Regions from separate parts of the Bradyrhizobium sp. 27S5 genome, predicted to be linked through region 3. Evidence: predicted binding sites of a transcription regulator. Region 3 holds the regulator's gene; each other region holds the start of a gene.
The links. The regulator LexA, encoded in region 3, represses DNA repair genes until DNA is damaged. The targets are predictions, from matches to a motif close to TGTTCNNNNTGTGTTCNG.
Positions count from the first base shown of each region.

Region 1 (3,274 bases), 1.3 Mb from region 3:
GGTGATGGGATCGCCGACGTTGACCGGCGGCCCGCCAGCGCTGGCCGAAGGCGCCGCCTTGATGTACTCCCTGACCAACTGAATCTCTTCCCGCGAGAGGTTGAGCGCGGCCTGTTGGGCGGCGGCGTCAAGCGCCTTCCTTTCTGCCTCCGCCTTGTCTTGCGCGGCTTCCTGCTGGGCGGCGTCGCGCTTCGCGGTTTCGATCTGTTCGAGTCTTGCGAGCCGTTCCCGCAGCGGAACCAATTCCCGGCGCAGCGTGGCAACGTCCGACTTCAGGGTGGAGCTCTGACCGAGCGCAATCGCTGCGGCAACGCAGGCAACGACCGCGATTACGCTGAGACAGGCGACGGCGAACCCTGTCACGCCAACCCGATCGCCGGCCTTGCGATCTGCCATGCCGTCCGAGGAACGCCGACGCCGCCGGCGAGCGAACTTCGGCATGCTGCTGGCGAGCAATCCGACGAGTCGCGATAGCCGGGAATCGCTTCGGGTCGTCTCGTGAATCGAGCCAAAGGCCGGCTCGAATACGATTGGAACATCGGCGCGTGGTTCGGGTGCGGGATCAATGTCGTCGGTCCGGTCGACGACAGCACTGCTTAGCGCATCGTGCGTGTCGGCAACAACGGTGTCCGGGCGCTCTTGCCGTTCATTGGATTCTTGCTCGATGCGCTGCCGTTCGCCACGTGAAGCTTCGAGCGAGTGCCATAGCGAGAGGCCGGAGTCGGTGATCTGCAGACCGGCGTCATTGATCGAAGCCAATCCGGCTTCGAAGACGTCAGCGTCGCCCAGCTCGGACGATCGCCTCACCTGCGCAGCTCCATCGCCGCCTGCGATCATGCGCTTGACCTCGCGGCTGACCTCCTCAAGTGGGATCCGTTGCTCGGGCCTTGCGGCCAGCACGCTCAGGATCGCCAGATTGAACTTCATGCGGCGCCTCTCGATGCCTCATCAACCGGTCGCGCAGCCGTTGCTCTCCCGTGCGGGCGATTTGCGAGCGCCAGCGAACGTCGAAGCGGATAGTCAATGCCGGCATCGACGTCCATCAGTCAGAGAGTCGGGCGAGTGTAACGGCTCGCGCATAGGCAAACAATCCGCCGTCAAGCATGCAACAGACGGATAAGTCCGCCTAGGGAGGGGCGGGGCAGGTTCGCGTGGCCGAAGCACGCCTCAGAGAAATTCGCGCAGCCTGGAGAGCTCGAGCACATGCTCCGGCGACAGCACCTCGGGGACGAGGGGAGGCTGCGACTTGGTCCGGATCTCATAGAGGTGTCGCGTCTTCTCAGGCTTGTCCATGAAATCGCGAATGCATTGGTCGAGCGTCCCGTTGACGACCATATAGGGTACCCGATCCTCTCGCTTGGCATTGTTGAGAGACGGCCACTTGTAAAGCGAGGCCGTGGCCTGAAAGTCCACCTGATGAGCGTGATCGTTCATTTGAGGATATCAACCCCAAAGAGCTTGTCCGTCAATGAACGGAGGCCGACAGACGCGCCGATACGCGAACGATCGACAAGGCGCATTGACGGACTGACATCCGTCATGCCGCACGCCAGCACAATCATAAATTCCGGATACATATTGTTCTTGTTTTGTTCTGGTGCCAATCTTCGCATCTGGGGTCGACCAATTTCGGTCGGGGGCCGGGGTGAACGGCTTGAGATGGCAACGGCAGCGACGATCCTTCACGCCGACCTCGATGCATTTTACGCGTCGGTCGAGCAGCTGCTTGAGCCTATGCTGAGAGGCAGGCCGGTCGCCGTCGGGGGCGGGGTTGTGCTTGCCGCGTCCTACGAGGCCAAGGCCTTCGGCGTGCGTGGCGGCATGTCGGGACGGGAAGCGCGCGAACTGTGCCCGCAGCTCATTTTTGTCGGCGGGCATTTCAGCGACTACCAGCGGCTGGGTGATGCGGCCATCAAGGTGATAGGCGATTTCACACCGCTCGTCGAGCGCATTTCGATCGATGAGGCGTTCGCCGACGTTGCCGGCTGCACGCACCTGTTCGGAACGCCCGCCGAGATCGCCGCGGCGATCCGGCGGCGCGTACGCACTGAGCTCGGTTTGCCGATCTCGGTGGGCGTCGCACGCACCAAGCATCTGGCAAAGGTCGCCTCGCAAGTCGCAAAACCCGACGGGCTTGTCGTGGTTGATCCCGACGCCGAGCTGAAATTCCTTCACGAATTGCCGGTTGAACTGATGTGGGGTGTGGGGCCGGTCACCCGGACGCGGCTGGCGGCGATCGGTGTTTCGACAATCGGACAGCTTGCCAAATTGTCCGAACGGTCGTTGGCAAGGTTGCTCGGTCCCGCGGCGGGCGAGAAGCTCGCAGCCCTGGCCTGGAATCGCGATCCACGACAACTCAAGCCGCACCGCCGTGCGCGCTCGGCAGGAGCACAATCGGCGCTTGGCCGAAAGCCGGCGATCGAGCAAGTCATTCGGCCAACGCTGCTTCATCTCGCCGACCGCGTCGCCACGCGGCTTCGGGCAAAATCCCGGCCTGGACGTACCGTGACGGTGCGCGTTCGTTTCGCCGACCTGAAGTCGGTGACACGGTCGATGACGCTCGATGCGCCGGTGTGCACGACAATGATCCTCGCCCGCCTCGCCGGAAGTCTGGTACGCGCTGCGCTTGCTGACCACCCGGGCGAGAAGATCATCTCGCTTCTGGCTATCTCGGTGTCGCACCTCGAGGAACACTGGGATCTTGCTCTCGACCTCCCGCTCGGACTGGCCGATGAAGCACTTCGCCCTGGAAGTCCGCCGGGGATGGCCCGCTGGGCGGCAGACTGTGCCATCGACAGGATCCGCGATCGCTTTGGCTGGGACGCGATCGGATACGGTTCGGCGGCGCTGGAGGCTGTTCGTTCGGTCCCCGATGAATTTCGCAAGCTTGCCGAGAAAGACCTCTAGAATTCGTGATTCACTTTCTCGTCAGTCCATTAACAAAAGGCAATTTGGAATCGCGCCCTTGTGAGTGGTGACCTCGCGCACTCGGCCTATTCTGGGGATGCGGAGGACAGCCATGAAGCACAGCGCCGAACTGATCCAGACCATGCGCGATGCGTTGGACACGGTCATGGCCAGCGTTCCTGCGGATCAATCCGTTTTCGGTCTCAAGGCGGCCGTTGCTGAATGCATCCTGAGAGCCGCCGCTCACGGCCAGACGTCGTTCGACGGACTTGTCACCTCAGCGTCCAATCAGCTGCAATCGATCATCTCGATGCTGACCTAGGAGATCAGGTCGCGGCCAGGCCGTCCGGAGAAATAGCTCGAAGGG
Region 1 is NZ_CP147714.1:3,369,930-3,373,203, forward strand. Features, by position in the region: gene WDM24_RS15480 (hypothetical protein) at 1-927, opposite strand, end outside; gene WDM24_RS15485 (hypothetical protein) at 1,168-1,434, opposite strand; gene dinB (DNA polymerase IV) at 1,660-2,907, shown strand; gene WDM24_RS15495 (hypothetical protein) at 3,020-3,229, shown strand.
Region 1: a site for LexA is predicted at 1,580-1,597, ahead of dinB (DNA polymerase IV). Genes of this name have one in related genera too.

Region 2 (3,274 bases), 2.5 Mb from region 3:
GCTGCAGCGACGCTGTGCGCGAGCTCGTCGGTGGCCCTCCGGGATTTTACGGGGTACCACAAAAGATACGCGCCAGTCGGCCATTTCGCGAACGCTTCAGTGAAAGCATGGGCCAGTCGTTCGAACTCATCCTTTGCCTCGAACGGTGGATCGATCAGCACCAGACCGCGCCGCTCGTTCGGCGGCACGAATGCGGGCAGCGCCGTCCAACCATCGAGATCGACGACGCGCGCTTGCGCGTCACGCCGCAACGCATCGATCAGTTGCTTGCGCGCCGTCGGTTCGATCTCGCAGGCGGTGAGGCGGTCTTGCGGCCGCAGCAGCGCACGCGCGATCAGCGGCGAACCGGGATAGGTTTTCAGTTCGCCTCTCGAATTGAATGCCCTGACGATGTCGAGATACGGCGCGATCAGCGGCAGCGCCTTGTCGGAGAGTCGCGCCTGCATCAGCCGCGCGATGCCGGTGAGCCATTCGCCGCTGCGCTGCGCTTCGCTCGATGTCAGGTCATAGAGCCCGGCGCCGGCATGGGTGTCGATGACGCGGAACGGCGCCTGCTTTTCCTGCAGATAGGTGAGCATGCGCACCAGCACGATGTGCTTGATGACATCGGCAAAGCCGCCGGCGTGAAAGGCGTGACGGTAGTTCATGGGATAGCAATTACCACGTCATTGCGGGGGGAGCGACTTGTCCGCCGAAGCTCGGGGAGCGTAGGCGGAAGCAATCCATCTCACCACGAGAAAGTATCGATTGCCTCCGCCTTCGCCGAGGCTGCGGCGGACAAGTCGTCGCTTCAGCGCAAAATTGCCCTGCAATTTTGTCGCGAGTTGCTCGCAATGACGGGAAGCGATGGGCTGGAGCATGTTCGGTTCTGATTGAAATCAGAACCGATGAGCCTCCAGTTTTGACGCGTTTTATTCACGTGGACCGGTACCCAGTTCGCTCGAAAAGGCGCTAGCCGCCGCGAACCGGCGGCATCAGCACCTGATCACGGCGACAGGCACGGCGGTCGGTTTCCTCGCAGGAACGGAATTGCAGGTCCTTGCTGAGGCAGATCCGCACCTCGCTGAGCCGCCTGCTGTCGCAGGTCACCGCGATCGCCGAGCTGCTGAGTCCCGGATTGACCTTGATGAACGCCGCCTCCAGTTCGTCGGGCGCGATCGTCTTCGGCTCCGACAATTGCAGGAATTCCTCGGGGATCTTCACCGCGGCGCGGGCCTTGCGGATGGCTTCGAAATAGGCCCGCTCGCCGAGGCCGGAGCAGGTGCCGTGCTTGTCCCACTCGTTGTAGATCAGCCCGGGCGCCGGCATCAGGTCGAGCATCGAGGTCATGATGTTGCGGGCGAGCCGCGGCGAGGGCCGCTGGCAGTATTCCGGAAAGCCCCGCTCATATTGCGGCCACAGGCCGTGCACCACGAAGGAATACGGCCGACCGCTGCACTGGGCCTGCGTGCCGCGGCCATTGTTGCCGCGCTCGCTCGCCGCCTCGCAGAACGAAGGCGACCACGACAGCGACAATACGTAGAAATCGAACTCACCCGGCGCATTCTGGCGGCGATCCTGGGCCGAGGCCCCCACCGCACCGCATAGAACAAAGGCAATCGAAATCAGAAATCGGGAAATTGTGACCAACCGCGGCATCAAACGCTCCCCTCACTCGACCGCCCGGAGCCTAGCAGGCCACCGGAACATTTCAAGAACAAAAGCCGCCGTCTGAATGGCGGCGGCTTCTGCTGTCAGCAATCTGGTCGGAGATCAGGGCCGGGCGGCCTTGCAGGACGGGTTGTAGGCCCAGTTGCGATCGAGGCCGGTCACGCACCATTCGACGCCCGGGCTGAGGCTGAGAGAGTCGCTGACACCGGCAAAACCGCCGTCCTCGATGATCGAATAGTGTACGCCGCGCACCTTGCCGTCGCTCAACATCACGTCGCCCGAGCAATAGCGGCGCGGAATATTGTCGGCCTGCCAGGGGCGGAAGGCGGTTTCGTGGATCCGGTTGAAGCCGGTGATCACGAGCGGCGAATTCCAGAAAGTGGCTTCCTTTTCCTGGAATTGCTCGCTGATGACCCTCAGCGCCCTCTCGCAGGGCGCCACATTGCCGTCATAGCGCGGGCCGGACAGCCAGAAATTCAGCTCGAACGGATTGGCGGCCTCGGCCGTACCCCCGAACGCCAGCAGGCCGACCACCAATGCGGCGCCGAGGCCAAGCTTGTGGCCGAGTTTAGTGCGGGAGTTGAACAGGTTGCGCATGGGAATCCACCCGATGATCCGATGCGCGGACGGTGCCGCGAAGCCCCGGCAAGGTCAAGTGCAGCGCGGCAACACCTGCGGAGAAGTCCACCTCTAGCGGCCGGCTCGTTCTTTTCACGGTGGCCGGCGCACTCTATGTTGCTTCAAGCGAAATGGAGTCTGCGATGCGAAGGAAATTGGCCGCGTGCCTGGTTGCCGTTTGCGGGATGCTGGCCGTTGTACCGGCGCGGGCCGATTGGTTGCAGCCGGTGCCGCCGTTCAAGGGCAATGATACCGGCGGTATCATCGCCTATACGCTGGCAGCCCAGACCGACGCCCGGCAGCTTGCCGTCGATCACTGCGCCTCCTACGGCAAGGTGGTGAAGTTCCTTGCGGTGCAGCGCAATCCGGGCGGCTATATCTCCTTTGCCTGCCGCTGGGTGCCCTACGGCGCGGCCGAGAGGCCGGTGCGCACGCTCTACTGAGCGCGCCGCTCCATTCTCCGATCGTTCAGCCGGGAGCTCACCGCATGACCCGACAGCTTGCCTTGCTTGGTTCGGCTGTTTGCCTCGTCTTGTCCGCCGGCGCCGCAAGTGCCGTCGACCTGCCGACCCGCAAGGCCGGTCTTTGGGAGATGAAAATGCTGCGCACTGGCGGGCCGATGCCCGAAATCACCATGCAGCATTGCACCGACGAGACCACCGACAAGGAAATGAGCGCGGCGGCATCGCCGATGGCCAAGGAAGTCTGCTCCAAGCAGGATATCCAGAAGACCGCGACCGGCTATGTCAGCGATTCCGTCTGCAGCGTCGCCGGCATGACGGTGCAGAGCCACGCCGAGATCGTCGGCGATTTCAATTCCGCCTACACGGTCACGAGCACCTCGCATTCCGAGGGCGGCGCGGCGGGCACCCGCGACACCACGATGACCATCGAGGCGAAATGGCTTGGCGCCTGCAAGGCCGACCAGAAGCCCGGTGACATCGTCATGCCCGGCGGCATGAAGATGAACGTCAAGGACATGGAAAAGCTGAAGGGCCTGCTGCCC
Region 2 is NZ_CP147714.1:7,220,885-7,224,158, reverse strand. Features, by position in the region: gene WDM24_RS34065 (23S rRNA (adenine(2030)-N(6))-methyltransferase RlmJ) at 1-647, opposite strand, end outside; gene WDM24_RS34060 (ribonuclease T2 family protein) at 952-1,638, opposite strand; gene WDM24_RS34055 (hypothetical protein) at 1,753-2,247, opposite strand; gene WDM24_RS34050 (hypothetical protein) at 2,412-2,711, shown strand; gene WDM24_RS34045 (DUF3617 domain-containing protein) at 2,756-3,274, shown strand, end outside.
Region 2: a site for LexA is predicted at 1,682-1,699, ahead of WDM24_RS34060 (ribonuclease T2 family protein). Genes of this name have one in related genera too.

Region 3 (3,274 bases):
GGCTCAAGGTGATCGGCGAAGTCGCCGCCGGCCGGCCGTTCGAGCGGACGCTCAGTGCCGGCGAAGCGGTGCGGATCTTCACCGGCGGCGTCATCCCCCATGGCGCCGATGCCGTCATCATCCAGGAAGACACCCGGGTCGATGGCGACCACATCTCGATCACCGAGGCAGCGAGCCCGGGACGGCACATCCGCCCGGCCGGCGTCGACTTCCGTGAGGGCGACCTGCTGCTCAACGGCGGCAGCCGCCTGTCCGACCGCGCGCTCTCGCTCGCGGCCGCCATGAATTATCCGGAACTCGCGGTGCGCCGCCGCCCGAAGGTCGCGGTGCTCGCCACCGGCGACGAACTGGTGATGCCGGGCTCCCAGCCCGGCCCCGGCCAGATCGTCTATTCCAACGGCTATGCGCTGCGTGCGCTGGCGCGCGCCGAAGGCGCCGAGACCGTCGATCTCGGGGTGGCCGCCGACACGGTGGCCGCGACCACGGCCGGTATCCGCCGGGCGCGGGAGGCCGGCGCCGACATCCTGATTACGACCGGCGGCGCCTCGGTCGGCGACCACGATCTGGTCAAGCAGTCGCTGGAGGCAGAGGGCGTCGCGATGGCGTTCTGGCGGATCGCGATGCGGCCCGGCAAGCCGATGATGCACGGCCGGCTCGGGGCCATGCGGGTGATCGGCCTGCCCGGCAATCCGGTGTCGTCCTATGTCTGCGCCTTCCTGTTTCTGGTGCCGTTGATTCGGGCTTTGAGCGGCCGGAACACGATCCATCATGTCCGCACGACCGCCCTGCTCGGCCGCGACCTCGCCGCCAACGACCAGCGCGAGGACTATCTGCGCGCGCGTCTCGAGGAGCGCCAGGACGGCGCGCTGATCGCCACGCCGGTGATGCAGCAGGATAGTTCGCTGCTCGGGAATCTCGCTGCGGCGCGGGCACTTCTGGTACGTCCGCCGTTTGCGCCCGGCGCCGCCAAGGGCAGCGAATGCGAGATCCTCACACTGCCCGACTGAGGTTTTCGCGGGCTGCCGATTGCGCGCCGCCTGATGCGTTCACCGGAAATTAAGTGGTTGCGGAACACATATCGAACATATAGTGTCCGTTCATGATTTGTTTCGAGTACTGGTGTCTACAATCGGGAAGCCGCCAGGGAGCATTGCGCTCCCGAGATCAGGCCCCGTCTGAAAGGCCCCACCTGAAGAGTCTCGGAATCGAACGACGCTATCAACCGGGGGAATGCTCGAGATGCTCACGCGCAAACAGTTCGAACTTCTGCGTTTCATCAATGAACGTCTGAAGGAGGCCGGCGTGCCGCCCTCCTTCGACGAGATGAAGGATGCGCTCGACCTGCGCTCGAAGTCCGGTATCCACCGCCTGATCACTGCGCTGGAGGAGCGCGGCTTCATCCGCCGCCTGCCCAACCGCGCCCGCGCCATCGAGGTCATCAAGCTGCCCGAACTGTCGGCCGGCGGCGGCAATGGCCGCCGCGGCTTCACGCCGAGCGTCATCGAAGGCACCCTCGGCAAGCGCAGCAGCACGCCGCCGATCGCCGAGGACGACGGCAACCGTCCGGTCGCCGTCCCCGTGATGGGCCGGATCGCGGCCGGTACGCCGATCGAGGCGCTGCAGACCCGCAGCCACACCATCAGCGTGCCGCCCGACATGCTCGGCTCCGGCGAGCACTATGCGCTGGAAGTGCGCGGCGATTCCATGGTCGACGCCGGCATCCTCGACGGCGACATGGCGCTGATCCAGCGCAACGACGTCGCCAACACCGGCGACATCGTGGTGGCGCTGATCGACGAGGAGGAAGCCACCCTGAAGCGCTTCCGCCGCCGCGGTGCATCGATCGCGCTCGAGCCGGCCAACACTGCCTATGAAGTGCGCATCCTGCCGCCGAACCGGGTCCGCATCCAGGGCAAGCTGATCGGGCTGTATCGCAAATACTGACGGCGGCGGAGCATGATCCGGAAAAGTGCGGAGCGGTTTTCCGAAAAGATCATGCTCGAACAGACATATGGAGCGGGATGACGATTCGAAGAAAAGTCATCCCGATCCGGGAACGAGCAACAGATCGGATCGTTCCTTGGAAGATAGTGCGACGTGCGGACCACCTAGGATGCGCCCTGATACCTCTCGCGCAGTGTAGCGCGTTTGTGATTGAGGCGTTCGACGGCCAGTCGTACAATCGCCCAGAAACGAGCAGACACTCGTTTGCTATCGTCCACTCTGGTAGAGGCCTGCGCCTCAAGGAGAGGCACGGGTCGCTACCTCGAAAAGAGGAGCCATCCGATGTGTGACTATAGTCTGCACGCCGTGGCATCGCGCCCCGCCATTGTCGGAGAGACGCTGATCACCACGACTTTCCGCGGCACGTCGACCCGCGGCTTTGCTTCGGAGAACGATCCCACTGTCGCGGTCTGCATGCTGCCGGGCACCGAGCTCGCTTTCGCCGAGAACGTTCGCTACGACAGCCGCTGGATCTGGACCAAGACGATGAATTTCCGCGTCGGCGTGTTCAACGAAGTCGAGCCCGACGTGCCCGATCGCCATCATGACGCGGTCGAATTCCCCGACGGCAGCCACGTTCTGGTGACCCAGCTCGTCGAGGGACAGCGCGTCAGCGTGCTGCAATTGCCGGCACTGCATCCGCCGGTCGAGCACAAGCCGAAGGTTGTGGAGCGGCGGCCCTCCGCATTCGCGTCGCTGTTTTTGGGTTGAGCGCATCGTCGCCGCGGAATGAGCCATTCGGCGGCGGATGACCTTAGGCGATTTCGAGCGACCCCGGATTTCCGCTTCCGGGGCGCAGCAGGAGATTTGCGTCGGCGAGCGCCTTGGCGCATCATCGCGTACGGAGGACGTGCACTCACGGAAACCTGCGCAGTGGTCGACAAGGTCACATGGCAAAAGGCTGGACGCGTCACCGAGCCGGGCCGCTACATGTTCCGGTTCGGCTGGCTGACAGTGACGGCCGATGATCTCAAGGTCTGGGAGCAGTTTCCCGAGGCCGTCTTCACCCTGGTCAAGAAGCCCGACGCCGGCCCCGATTCCGACGAGTACCATCTCGGCCTGTTCGAGCTGCCGACCGGCCCCTCGCCCGGCAACGGCTGAAGCGTTTTCGAGCGAAGTGGACACCGGTTCGCGTGAAGAAAACGCGTGAAAACAAGAAACTAGAGTTTTGGTTCTGATTAAATCAGAACCAAAACTCTAGTCGTCGCCCTGCAGGTCGGTCTCGGCCGGGGTCGCATCGACTGCGCGCCGCGGCGCGGCGGCGGGTGTG
Region 3 is NZ_CP147714.1:4,703,281-4,706,554, forward strand. Features, by position in the region: gene glp (gephyrin-like molybdotransferase Glp) at 1-1,007, shown strand, start outside; gene lexA (transcriptional repressor LexA) at 1,240-1,944, shown strand; gene WDM24_RS22030 (hypothetical protein) at 2,287-2,715, shown strand; gene WDM24_RS22035 (hypothetical protein) at 2,878-3,105, shown strand; gene WDM24_RS22040 (ComEC/Rec2 family competence protein) at 3,202-3,274, opposite strand, start outside.